2 regions of the Nonomuraea sp. NPDC049129 genome follow, and region 1 is predicted to be linked to the other one. Evidence: predicted binding sites of a transcription regulator. Region 1 holds the regulator's gene; the other holds the start of a gene.
The links. Region 1 encodes HrcA, which represses chaperone genes, less so after heat shock. Its sites were predicted from a motif close to TTGGCACTCTCNNNNNGAGAGTGCCAA; they were not measured.

Region 1 (5,275 bases):
GCTGGCCGTGCGCGCTGAAGACCCGGCTGACCGTCCTGCTCACCGTCCCTGCCAGGATCGCCCGCGCGGCGCCGCGCCGGCTCGCCGGAAAGGCCCCGGACACGACGGGGCCCGCGGCCGAGGAGCCCCACCGGCCCGCCACCGGCCGCCCGCGCCGCCCGCCCGATCCCGTGGCCGTACGCGACGTGCTCCGCTCGGCCCTGAGCGCGGCCGGGTCCGGCCGCGCGGTGCTGGGCGAAGTGGACGACGCCCTGCTCAGGGGCACGGCCGTCGCCGAGATCGCGCACCTGGTGACCGAGCTGGTCGACAACGCGCTGACCTGCTCGGCGCCCGACACCGAGGTGGAGATCCGGGCCAGCACACGCGAGGGCGAGTGCCACATCGCGATCGTCGACCAGGGCGTGGGGATGACCGAGGGAGAGCGCGCCGCCGCGAACGCCCGGCTCCGTGGCGAACGGCGCTTCTTCGCCGCCCCCACCCGCTACCTCGGCCACTACGTGGTGGGCAGGCTGGCCGAGCGGCTCGGTGTGCGCGTGTGGCTGGACGAGTCGCCGCCACACGGCATCACCGCCCGGGTGGCCCTCCCGGGCGAACTCCTGGTGCCCTTACGGGTCACCGGCCGTTGAACGTGTCCCGTTCAGCGGCCGTTGAACGCGTCCCGCAGCCGCGAGAAGAACCCCTGCTGCCCGGGGGCGAACTTCCCGGGCGGCCGCTCCTCGCCACGCTGCTTGGCCAGCTCGCGCAGCAGCTCCTCCTGCGCCGGGTCGAGGCGCAGCGGGGTCTCCACGTTGACGTGGATGAGCAGGTCGCCGCGGCCCGTCTCGTTGAGCCGCTGCACGCCCCTGCCGTACATCGTGATGACCTGGCCCGACTGCGTGCCCGGCCGCACGTCGACCTCCTCGGAGCCGTCGAGCGTCTCCACGGCGAGGTTGGTGCCGAGCGCGGCGGCCGTCATCGGGATCTGGACCGTGCAGTGCAGGTCGTCGCCGCGCCGCTCGAAGATCTCGTGCGGGCGCTCGACGATCTCCAGGAAGAGGTCTCCGGGCGGGCCGCCGCCGGGGCCGACCTCGCCCTCGCCGGCGAGCTGGATGTGCGTGCCGTCCTCGACGCCCGCGGGGATGCGGACCTTGATCGTACGGCGGGTGCGCACGCGGCCGTCACCCGAGCACTCCTGGCACGGGTGGCGGATGATCGTTCCGAAGCCGCCGCACTGGGGGCACGGCCTGGAGGTCATGACCTGGCCCAGGAACGACCGGGTGACCTGGGAGATCTCGCCGCGCCCGTTGCACATGTCACAGGTGTCGGGGTGGGTGCCGGACGCGGCGCCCGCGCCCTGGCAGACCTCGCAGAGCACGGCCGTGTCGACGACCAGCTCGCGGGTGGTGCCGAAGGCGGTCTCGCGCAGGTCGAGCTCGACGCGGATGGTCGCGTTGCGCCCTCTCCTGGCCCGCGAACGGGGCCCGCGCGCGCCCCCGGCCGTGCCGAAGAAGGCGTCCATGATGTCGCTGAACGGGAAGCCCGCGCCGAAGCCGGCCGCTCCCTGGCCCGCGCCGGAGCCGCCGAAGGGGTCGCCGCCCAGGTCGTACATCTGACGCTTGTTGGCGTCGGACAGCACCTCGTAGGCCTGCGTGATCTCCTTGAACCGCTCCTGGGTCGCGGGGTCCGGATTGACGTCGGGATGGAGTTCGCGGGCAAGCCTGCGGTAGGCCTTCTTGATCTCTTCCTGACTGGCGTCACGGCGCACCCCGAGGGTGGCGTAGTAGTCGCTGTTTGCCACTTATCGACCTCTTATGATGCAGCCAGGATTTGGCTGACGTAGCGTGCCACCGCGCGCACGGCGCCCATCGTCACGGGATAGTCCATCCTCGTGGGGCCTAGCACGCCTAGCCGGGCCAGTTCGTTGTCGCCAGAACCGTACCCGGTTGCGACGATCGACGTGCCACGGAGGAACGGGTTCTCCGAGCCGATGCGCACGGTGAGCGTGGACGGGGTGTCTGTGGAAGTCTCGCCGAGCAGCCGCATGAGCACGACCTGCTCCTCCAGTGCTTCGAGCACATCGCGCAGCCCGGTCGAGAAGTCGGCCCCGGCGAGGTTGGCCGCACCGGCGAACACGATCTTCTCATCATGGCGCTCGACCAGCGTCTCGAGGAGCACCGACAGGATAGTGGCCACCACGGGACGGTCTTCGACGGGCAGCCGCTCCGGCAGGTCGGCGACCTGATCGGGGACGTTGAGCAGGCCGCAGCCGTCGAGGGAGGCGTTGAGCACCGCGCGCAGGTGCGCGATGCGGGTGTCCTCCACCACTTCGGGCAGCTCGACCACCCGCTGCTCGACGCGGCCCGTGTTGGTGATCAGCACGAGCATGATCCGCCGGTCGTGCAGGGGCACGAGCTCGACGTGCCTGACCGTCGAGCGGGTCAGCGTCGGGTATTGCACGACCGCGACCTGCCGGGTGAGCTGCGCGAGCAGCCGCACCGTGCGGGTGACCACGTCGTCGAGGTCGACCGCGCCGGCGAGGAACGTCTCGATCGCCCGGCGCTCCGCTCCGGAGAGCGGCTTGACCTGCGAGAGCCGGTCGACGAACAGGCGATAGCCCTTGTCCGTCGGCACGCGGCCCGCGCTGGTGTGCGGCTGGGTGATGTAGCCCTCCTCCTCCAGGGCGGCCATGTCGTTCCTGACCGTCGCTGGGGAGACCTTCAGGTTGTGGCGTTCGGCGAGCGCCCTGGAGCCCACCGGCTCATTGGTGGACACGTAGTCTTCGACAATGGCGCGGAGCACCGCCAGCTTCCGATCGTCGAGCACGCGCTCACCTCCTACCTCTGCCTTTCAGGAAACGACAGGTCTAGCACTCTGTGTTCCCGAGTGCCAAGTGTACGGCTCCCGCCCACAAGGTGCGATAACACCGGAGCTAGCGAGTGGCCGCCAATAGGGCGCACACTGGCCGATATGACCGACGACTCCCAGCCCCCCTCCTACGGTCCACCGCCGGGACAGGGTCCGTACCAGGGGCAACCTCCCCAGTACGGCCCGCCGCCGCCCCAATATGGTCCGCCGCAATACGGCCAGCAGCACTACCAGCCCGGCCCCTACGGGCAGCAGCAGCCGTACCAGCCCGGACCTTACGGCACGCCGCAGCGGTTCGGCCCTCAGGTTGACCCGAAGTTGATCAGACCGCGGTTGCGGTGGATCGCGGTCGCCTGGGGCCTGGCGCTGCTCGCCGGGCTGGTCGGGGTGGGAGTGTTCGTGAGCGGCATCCTGAACACGGTGGGCGCGGTGGCCCCGTCCAAGACGTTCACGGCGGGCCAGAGCGTCACCGTGCCGCTGGACCCGGCGGAGAAGCCGGTGGTGTACCTCGCCAGTGAGAGCCAGGTCCATTACATGTGCCGGATCGACGGCGGTCCCGGCCAGGCCAGGCTCGCCAAGACGTCCGGCACCGAGCGGGTCACCGTCAACGGCACGCAGTGGCAGCTCATCCTCGTGGTCAACGCGCCTGCCAAGGGCGACTACCAGTTCACCTGCACGACCCAGGAGCCGACCAACGTGCGCTTCGGCGTCGGCCGCGACTTCGCCGCCGCCGCGGGCGGGCTGGTGGGCGGTGTGGCGGCGCTGCTGGTGATCCCGGGTCTGGGCGTGCTGGCCGCCGTCATCACGACGATCATGGTGGTGACCCGGCGGAGCTCTCATCGCAAGCGCCTTGCGGCGGGCGGGTGATTTGCTACGGTCCCCGTGTGTACGACGGCGATGTTCTAGCGGGAAATTGGCGGCGGCCGGGCAAGGGCAAGATCCCCCAGGTGCCCGCCGAACTCGATCTGGTCGTGGAGGACGCCGAGAGCGGCTTCTGCGGCGCCGTGGTGGCCTGCGACAAGGAGGCCGTCACGCTGGAGGACCGTTTCGGCAAGCGCCGCCTGTTCCCGTTCGCGCCCGCCGCGTTCCTGCTGGACGGCAAGGTCGTGACGCTCGTACGGCCGGCCGCCCCGGGGGTGTCGAGCCCCAGGCGGAGCGCGTCCGGCTCGATAGCCGTCGAGGGCCTGCGGGCCAGGGTGGCCAAGGAGAGCCGCATCTACGTGGAAGGCGTGCACGACGCCGCCCTCGTGGAGAAGATCTGGGGCCACGACCTCCGGGTGGAGGGCGTCGTGGTCGAGTATCTGGAGGGCGTGGACGACCTGCCCGCGATCGTCGCCGAGTTCGGCCCGTCGCCGGAGCGTAGGCTGGGCGTGCTGGTCGACCATCTCGTGCCGGGCTCCAAGGAGAGCCGGATCGCCGCTCAGGTGACCTCACCCCACGTGCTCGTCGTGGGCCATCCCTACGTGGACATCTGGCAGGCGGTCAAGCCCTCCGTGCTGCGGATCCCGGCCTGGCCGGACGTGCCGCGCGGGGTGCCGTGGAAGGAGGGCGTGATCGCCGCCCTGGGCTGGCGGATGGAGCCGGCCGACGCGTGGCGGCGGATCCTCGGCGCCGTCTCGGCATTCACGGACCTGGAGCCCGAGCTGCTCGGCCGGGTCGAGGAACTGATCGACTTCGTTACGGAGGCACCATGAGCCAGGATCCCCCGCAGCCGCCGCCGGACGATGATGCGACGCGACGCATCTCGCAGTCGGACATCAACCCCGAAACCCCTCGGCAACCGGAGTACGGCGCCCAGCCTGGCTCCGGACCGACGCCCGGATACGGAGCCCAGCCTGGGTCGGGTCCCGCGCCCGGATACGGCGCCCAGCCAGGGTCCGGTCCCGCGCCCGAGTATGGCGGTCAGCCCGGCTCGGGGCCCGCGCCTGGGTATGGTGACCAGCCCGCTTACGGTTCCGGGCCTCAGAGCGGTCCTGGGTCGGGGCCACAGCCTGGCTACGGTTACGGGCAGCCTGGTTCCGGCGGCTACGGGCAGCCTGGTTCCGGCGGCTACGGGCAGTCGCCCGGTTACGGTTACGGGCAGCCGCCCACGCCGCCGCCCGGCTACGAGCAGCCCGGCTACGGCTACGCGGCCCCGCAGCAGCGTCCGCCGCACGTCCCCGGCGTCTACGGTCCGCGGCCGGGCAGCGACGACACCACGATGGCCATGCTGGCCCACCTGCTCGGCCTGCTCGTCTCCTGGATCGGCCCGCTGATCATCTACCTGATGAAGCGGGACGAGTCACCCTATGTCCGCGACCAGTCGGCCGAGGCGCTGAACTTCCAGATCACGATGTTCATCGGCTACGTCGTCGCGGGCCTGCTGACGGTCGTCCTGATCGGGATCATCCTGTTCCCCATCATCTGGATCGTGTCGCTGATCTTCCACATC
Region 2 (5,275 bases), on a different contig from region 1:
TGGCTCAGCGTGAGCCGGACCGTCACCCGCTCGCCCGGCAGCAGGTTGCCCACTGTGATCGTGAACACGTCGGGCCGGTCCTCCTCGGCGATCGCGGCCCGCTTGCCCTCGCGCAGCGCCCGGTCGTAGTCGGCCCTGGCCTGGCCGCGCTCCTTGAGCACGCCGTCGATCACCCGGTCGTCGGCCTCCATCCTGAACCCCGTCACCGCCGCCCTGTCGGGCAGCGGGAAGACGTAGGTGGCCTCCAGCGTGACGTCGTACGGGTTGCGGAAGCCCTGCGTAACCTCGACCTCGGCCATCAGGCCGGAGATGTCGGCGGACACGTCGACGCTCTCCAGAGGCAGGTTCCCGCGCGCCGTCCGCAGCGCGCCGAACCCGGCGTCCGGCACCGGCAGGCACCGGGTGGGCTCGAGCGAAGTGATCTTCATGCTAGCTTCCTCTCTTCGAGCAGCGCCAGCAGCGGTGCCGCCGCGGTGAGTACCGCCTGGATGTCGTCTTCAGCCGGGGTACGGCCGGCGCCGTCGAGCACGAGGGTCACTCCGTCGGTCAGCCTGATCCCACGCACCAGCGCCCCGTGCCCCCTGGGCCGGGGGAGGTGTGCGGGTCGGCCCGCGCCGTCGGTCGGAGGAGTATCGGCCGGTCGGAGAACGTCGGCGGGCAGGGGCACGTCGGCGATGCCGGTGGATGGGGGAGCGTCGGTGGGCGGGGGATGCGGAAGGGCGGGGCCGGTCGCATCGGCGGGGTGCGCGGCCCAGAACCGGCCGCGCGGGCTCCCGGATCGAGTCGCCGAGCCGTCGGGGAGGGCCGCCGCCTCAGGCGTCTCGCCTTCCGCAAGGCCTGTCTCGCCCTCCGTAAGATCCGCCGCATCCTGAGCCGCCTCGCCCTGGGGCGCCGTCGTCCCAGTCGTCGTGGCGTCCAGAACGGCCGCCGTCGCCGCGACGTCCTCGTCCAGAGTCGACCAGCCGGGGTGGGCCGTCCGCTCCAAGGTCGTGTCCGTGGCGCCGGTCAGGGCGGTCTGGATCTCCGCGATCGACCGCCCGGCCGCCTGCAGCCGCTTGATGGCCACGAGCTGCAGCAGATGCCGCCGGCCGTACTGGGCGATGCGTCCACGCCTGGTCAGCGGTGGGTCGACGAGGCCGATCGTGGTGTACCACCTGATCAACCGCTCGCCGGGCACGTCGCGGACCCGGCCGTTGAGCGGCTGCGCGTGCGGCTGGGCGTGCGCGCGCAACGCGTCGGCGGCGCGCTCCGCCAGCTCACGGATGGTCCAGGTCTCGCTCATACCTTCACAATTACACTGTCACTATTGCAGTGTCAACCAAGAGAAAGCGGGCAAAGGGGACTGGATCGCATAGAGACCCTGATGTCGAACCACGGGGAGGAACACATCATGGCTACGATCACCGGTCCGCTCTCGGGCGACGCGAAGAAGACGGTCGCGACGGCCCTGCAAGGAGCCCTGGTCGATCTCCTCGATCTCTCGCTGCTCGCCAAGCAGATGCACTGGAACCTGACCGGCCCGCACTTCCGGCAGATCCACCTCCAGCTCGACGAGGTCACCGCCCTGGCCCGTGAGCACGCGGACACCATCGCCGAGCGCGCCGTCGCCCTGAGCATCAACCCGGACGGCCGCGCGGCCACCATCGCCAAGTCCACCAAGCTCTCGCAGCCGGAGAACGGCTGGATCGAGGACGGCAAGGTCGTGGCGACGATGACCGACATCCTGGAGGCCGTCGGCAAGCGAATGCGCGAGCGCGTCGCCGCGACCGACGAGCCCGACCCGGTCAGCCAGGACCTGCTCATCGCGGTGGCTCAGGACATCGACAAGCAGCACTGGATGTTCCAGGCCCAGCGCTGACGCCGCCACAGCCCGGGGCCCGCGCTCCGGGTCCCTGGCGGCGCACCGCCGCGCTCATCCGGTGGCCAGAGATTTCGCGCAGAATTTGATCTCGCGCCTCCCTGTCATTCATGTCGGCGGGGTCGACTAGCGTGGCACCTAGAGGGAGGCCTCACGATGTCCAGCAAGACTCTCCTCCGCACGGGCCCGCTCTGGCAGGGCGGGATGAGCCCTTACGGCCCGCTGGAGCCGCCAGGTGGCGACGATCTGGCGCTGCCCGGGGGGTTCAGCGGCCGGGTCGTGGCCCGCTCGGGCCAGAAGGTGGCCGGGCTGACGTGGCACGCGGCGCCCGACGGCGGCGCGTGCTTCCCTGACGGCACCGGCTGGATCTACGTGTCCAACTCCGAGCTGCCGCTGCTCGGCGGCGCGTCCGCGCTCCGGTTCCGCGCCGACGGTTCGATCGCCGACGCGTACCGCATCCTGTCCGGGACCGACCGCAACCGGGCGGGTGGCGCGACGCCGTGGCACAGCTGGCTCTCCTGCGAGCTCGGTGACCGCGGCCGGGTGTTCGAGTGCGATCCGTACGGCATGCGAGCCGGGCGCCCCCGCCTGGCCATGGGCCGGTTCAAGCACGAGGCCGCCGCCTGCGACCCCGACCGGCAGGTCGTCTACCTGACGGAGGGGGAGCCCGACGGGTGCTTCTACCGGTTCAGGCCCGGCGACTGGGGCGATCTCACCGAGGGCACCCTGGAGGTGCTCTGCCTCGCCGGTGACTGGAAGCCGGTGCCGTCGCCCGCCGCGGTGCTCAAGGCCACGCGCCACCAGATAGACGACGCCCGCCACTTCGACGGCGGCGAGGGCTGCCACTACGCGGGCGGGGTCTGCTACTTCACCACCGAGGGCGACAGCGGCCTGTGGGCCTACGACGCCGAGACCTCCACGCTCGACCGGATCTGCGACGGCGTACGCGCGATCACCGCCGCCCCCTCGGGCGACCTCTACGTGGCCAGGCAGTCGACGGAGATCGACGTCATCACCCCCGACCGGGCGGTCACGCCGTTCCTCAAGCTCGGTGGCCTCAGCGGGGCCGAGCTCACGGGGCTGGCGTTCGCGCCCGACGGCGGGCGGCTCTACTTCTCGGCCAGACGCGGCCGCGAGGACGGCCGCACCTTCGAGGTGGCCGGCCCCTTCCGCGCCTAGCCCGGTTCGCGCACGCCACCTCCGCCGATCGCGGGGAAGCCGATCGCGGGGAAAACGGAAGTACGGGCCTAGCCGGGCCAGCCGGGGACGACCAGGACCGCCCAGGCGACGAGCGGGCCCGCCACGACGATCACCGCGACGTAGGTCAGGAGCCGGCGGTAGAAGACGTCCGGGTCCATGCCTCTGACGTTGGCCACGAGCAGGGCGCCCGTGGTCGAGAACGGGCTGACGTCCACGATGGCCGACGACACCGACAGCGCCGCGGTCATCGCGATCGGTCCCAGCGTGCCCTGCGCGAGGAAGGGTACGGCGAGCGGCACCAGCGCGCCCAGGATGCCGACCGTGGAGGCGAAGGCTCTGAGCGGGCGGTGAACTAGAGGTCGCGGCTCCACTCCTGCTCGGTGACCTCGATCCCGTTCTCCGTCTCCTTGTGCTCCGCTTCCAGCTCGAACCCGGCGGCCTGGTAGATGCGCCGCGCGCTGTCCAGACAGTCGCGGGTCATCAGCGTGATCCGCTTGTAGCCCTCGGCCTTGGCATGACGCAGGCACTCGCTCACGAGCCGTCCGCCCAGGCCCAGTCCGCGGGCCGACGGCTCGACCAGCAGGAGCCGGAGCCGCGCGGTGGTGTCGTCCTCCCGTACGCAGAACACGCACCCGGCGGGCTCCCCGCCGACCTCGGCGATCCACCCCATGTCGCGCGACGGGTCGTAGGCGCCGATGATCCTGGCCACCAGCCGCTCGAAGTCCATGCCCCAGCCGTACTCCCGGCTGTAAAGGACGCCGTGCCGGTAGACGACCCAGCTCAGGTCGCCCGTGCGCAGGGGGCGGATCACGTACGGCTCGCGCTCGCCGGCGCCCTCCAGCAGTGTCCTGATCGTGGCCATGCTCGCGACCAGGCGTTCCTGTCCCGGCTCGGGCAGCGTGGTCAGCAGTCGCTCGGCCTCCTCGTCCGACCGCGCGTCCAGCAGCCCGTACGACTCGACGCCCGCCGCGGTGAGCCGGACGACCTGCTTGCGGGCGTCGGTGGCCGCGCGCTCCTTCGAGATCAGTCCGTCGCCCTCGAGGCGGGTCAGGATCCTGCTCAGGTAGCCCGCGTCGAGACCGATGAGGGCGCGCAGCTCGCCCGTCTCCAGCCGGCCTGCGTGCCCGAGCTCGAACAGCACCCTGCACTCGGCCAGCGAATAGGGCGAGTCGAGCATTCCGGCCTGAAGGACGCCGATGACCTTCGTATAGAACCGGTTGAAGGCTCTGATCTCGGCGACTCTTGCCTTTGTCAACGAACTCATTGCTTTAGTCAAGCATGAGAGGATGCCTTCTGTGAAGCACCTGTATATAGGCGGATATGGGCCCGGCATCGTCACCCCCGGCGGAGAGTTGACCCGCCTCACCTCGTCCTCGTTCCTGGCCGCGCATCCGAAGCTGCCGGTGCTGTACGCGGTGGGCGAGCTGGCCCAGGGCTGGCTGAGCGCGTTCAGCACGGAGGCGGCCGCGCTGGCCCCGCTGGACGAGCGGCCCAGCATGGGTGACAGCCCCTGCCACGTGGCGGTCGATCCGGAGGGCGAGCTGCTCGCCGTCGCCAACTACGGCGACGGCACGGTCAGCCTGCATCACCTCGACTCCCGCGGCGCGTTCGAGGGCCGCCCGATCGTGCTGCGCCACGAGGGCTCCGGGCCGCACCCCGAGCGCCAGCAGGGCCCGCACGCCCACCAGACGGTCTTCCACGACGGCCTGCTGTACGTCTCCGACCTGGGCACCGACCAGATCCGCCGCTACACCCCCGAGGGCGAGGCGCTGGAGCCGCTGCGCCTGACCCCGGGCACCGGGCCGCGCCACATGGTCTTCTCCGGCTCGCGCCTGTACATCGTGGGCGAGCTCGACGGCATCGTCACCCTCATCGACGGTGAGAAGTCGGCGGGCGCCCTCGCCTCACGCGCCGAGGGCGTCAACCAGCCCTCGCACCTCGACCTGGACGGGGACTTCCTGTACGTGGCCAACCGCGGCCCCAACACGATCACCGTGCTGCGGGCCGAGGACCTGACGCCGGTGGCCGAGGTGCCGTCGGGTGGCGAATGGCCCCGGCACTTCGCCATCGCCGGCGACCGCCTGTACGTGGCCAACCAGCACTCGGGAGTGGTCACCGAGTTCGCGCTGAAGGACGGCGTACCCGAGCCGACGGGTCAGGTGCTGGAGGTCGACAGCCCCTCTTGCGTGCTGCCGGCGTAAGGAGCTTCTTGGGTGC

Region 2: the regulator HrcA is predicted to act here: its motif matches at 1,292-1,318, upstream of AB0B64_RS45620 (DNA starvation/stationary phase protection protein).

Annotation. Positions count from the first base shown of each region.
Region 1 is NZ_JBEZDU010000001.1:760,271-765,545, forward strand. Features, by position in the region: gene AB0B64_RS03305 (ATP-binding protein) at 1-626, shown strand, start outside; gene dnaJ (molecular chaperone DnaJ) at 638-1,777, opposite strand; gene hrcA (heat-inducible transcriptional repressor HrcA) at 1,789-2,802, opposite strand; gene AB0B64_RS03320 (hypothetical protein) at 2,947-3,711, shown strand; gene AB0B64_RS03325 (DUF3097 domain-containing protein) at 3,729-4,538, shown strand; gene AB0B64_RS03330 (DUF4870 domain-containing protein) at 4,535-5,275, shown strand, end outside.
Region 2 is NZ_JBEZDU010000022.1:33,578-38,852, reverse strand. Features, by position in the region: gene AB0B64_RS45630 (VIT domain-containing protein) at 1-428, opposite strand, end outside; gene AB0B64_RS45625 (helix-turn-helix domain-containing protein) at 425-1,282, opposite strand; gene AB0B64_RS45620 (DNA starvation/stationary phase protection protein) at 1,391-1,858, shown strand; gene AB0B64_RS45615 (alkaline phosphatase PhoX) at 2,015-3,037, shown strand; gene AB0B64_RS45610 (hypothetical protein) at 3,106-3,429, opposite strand; gene AB0B64_RS45605 (helix-turn-helix domain-containing GNAT family N-acetyltransferase) at 3,411-4,322, opposite strand; gene AB0B64_RS45600 (lactonase family protein) at 4,345-5,259, shown strand.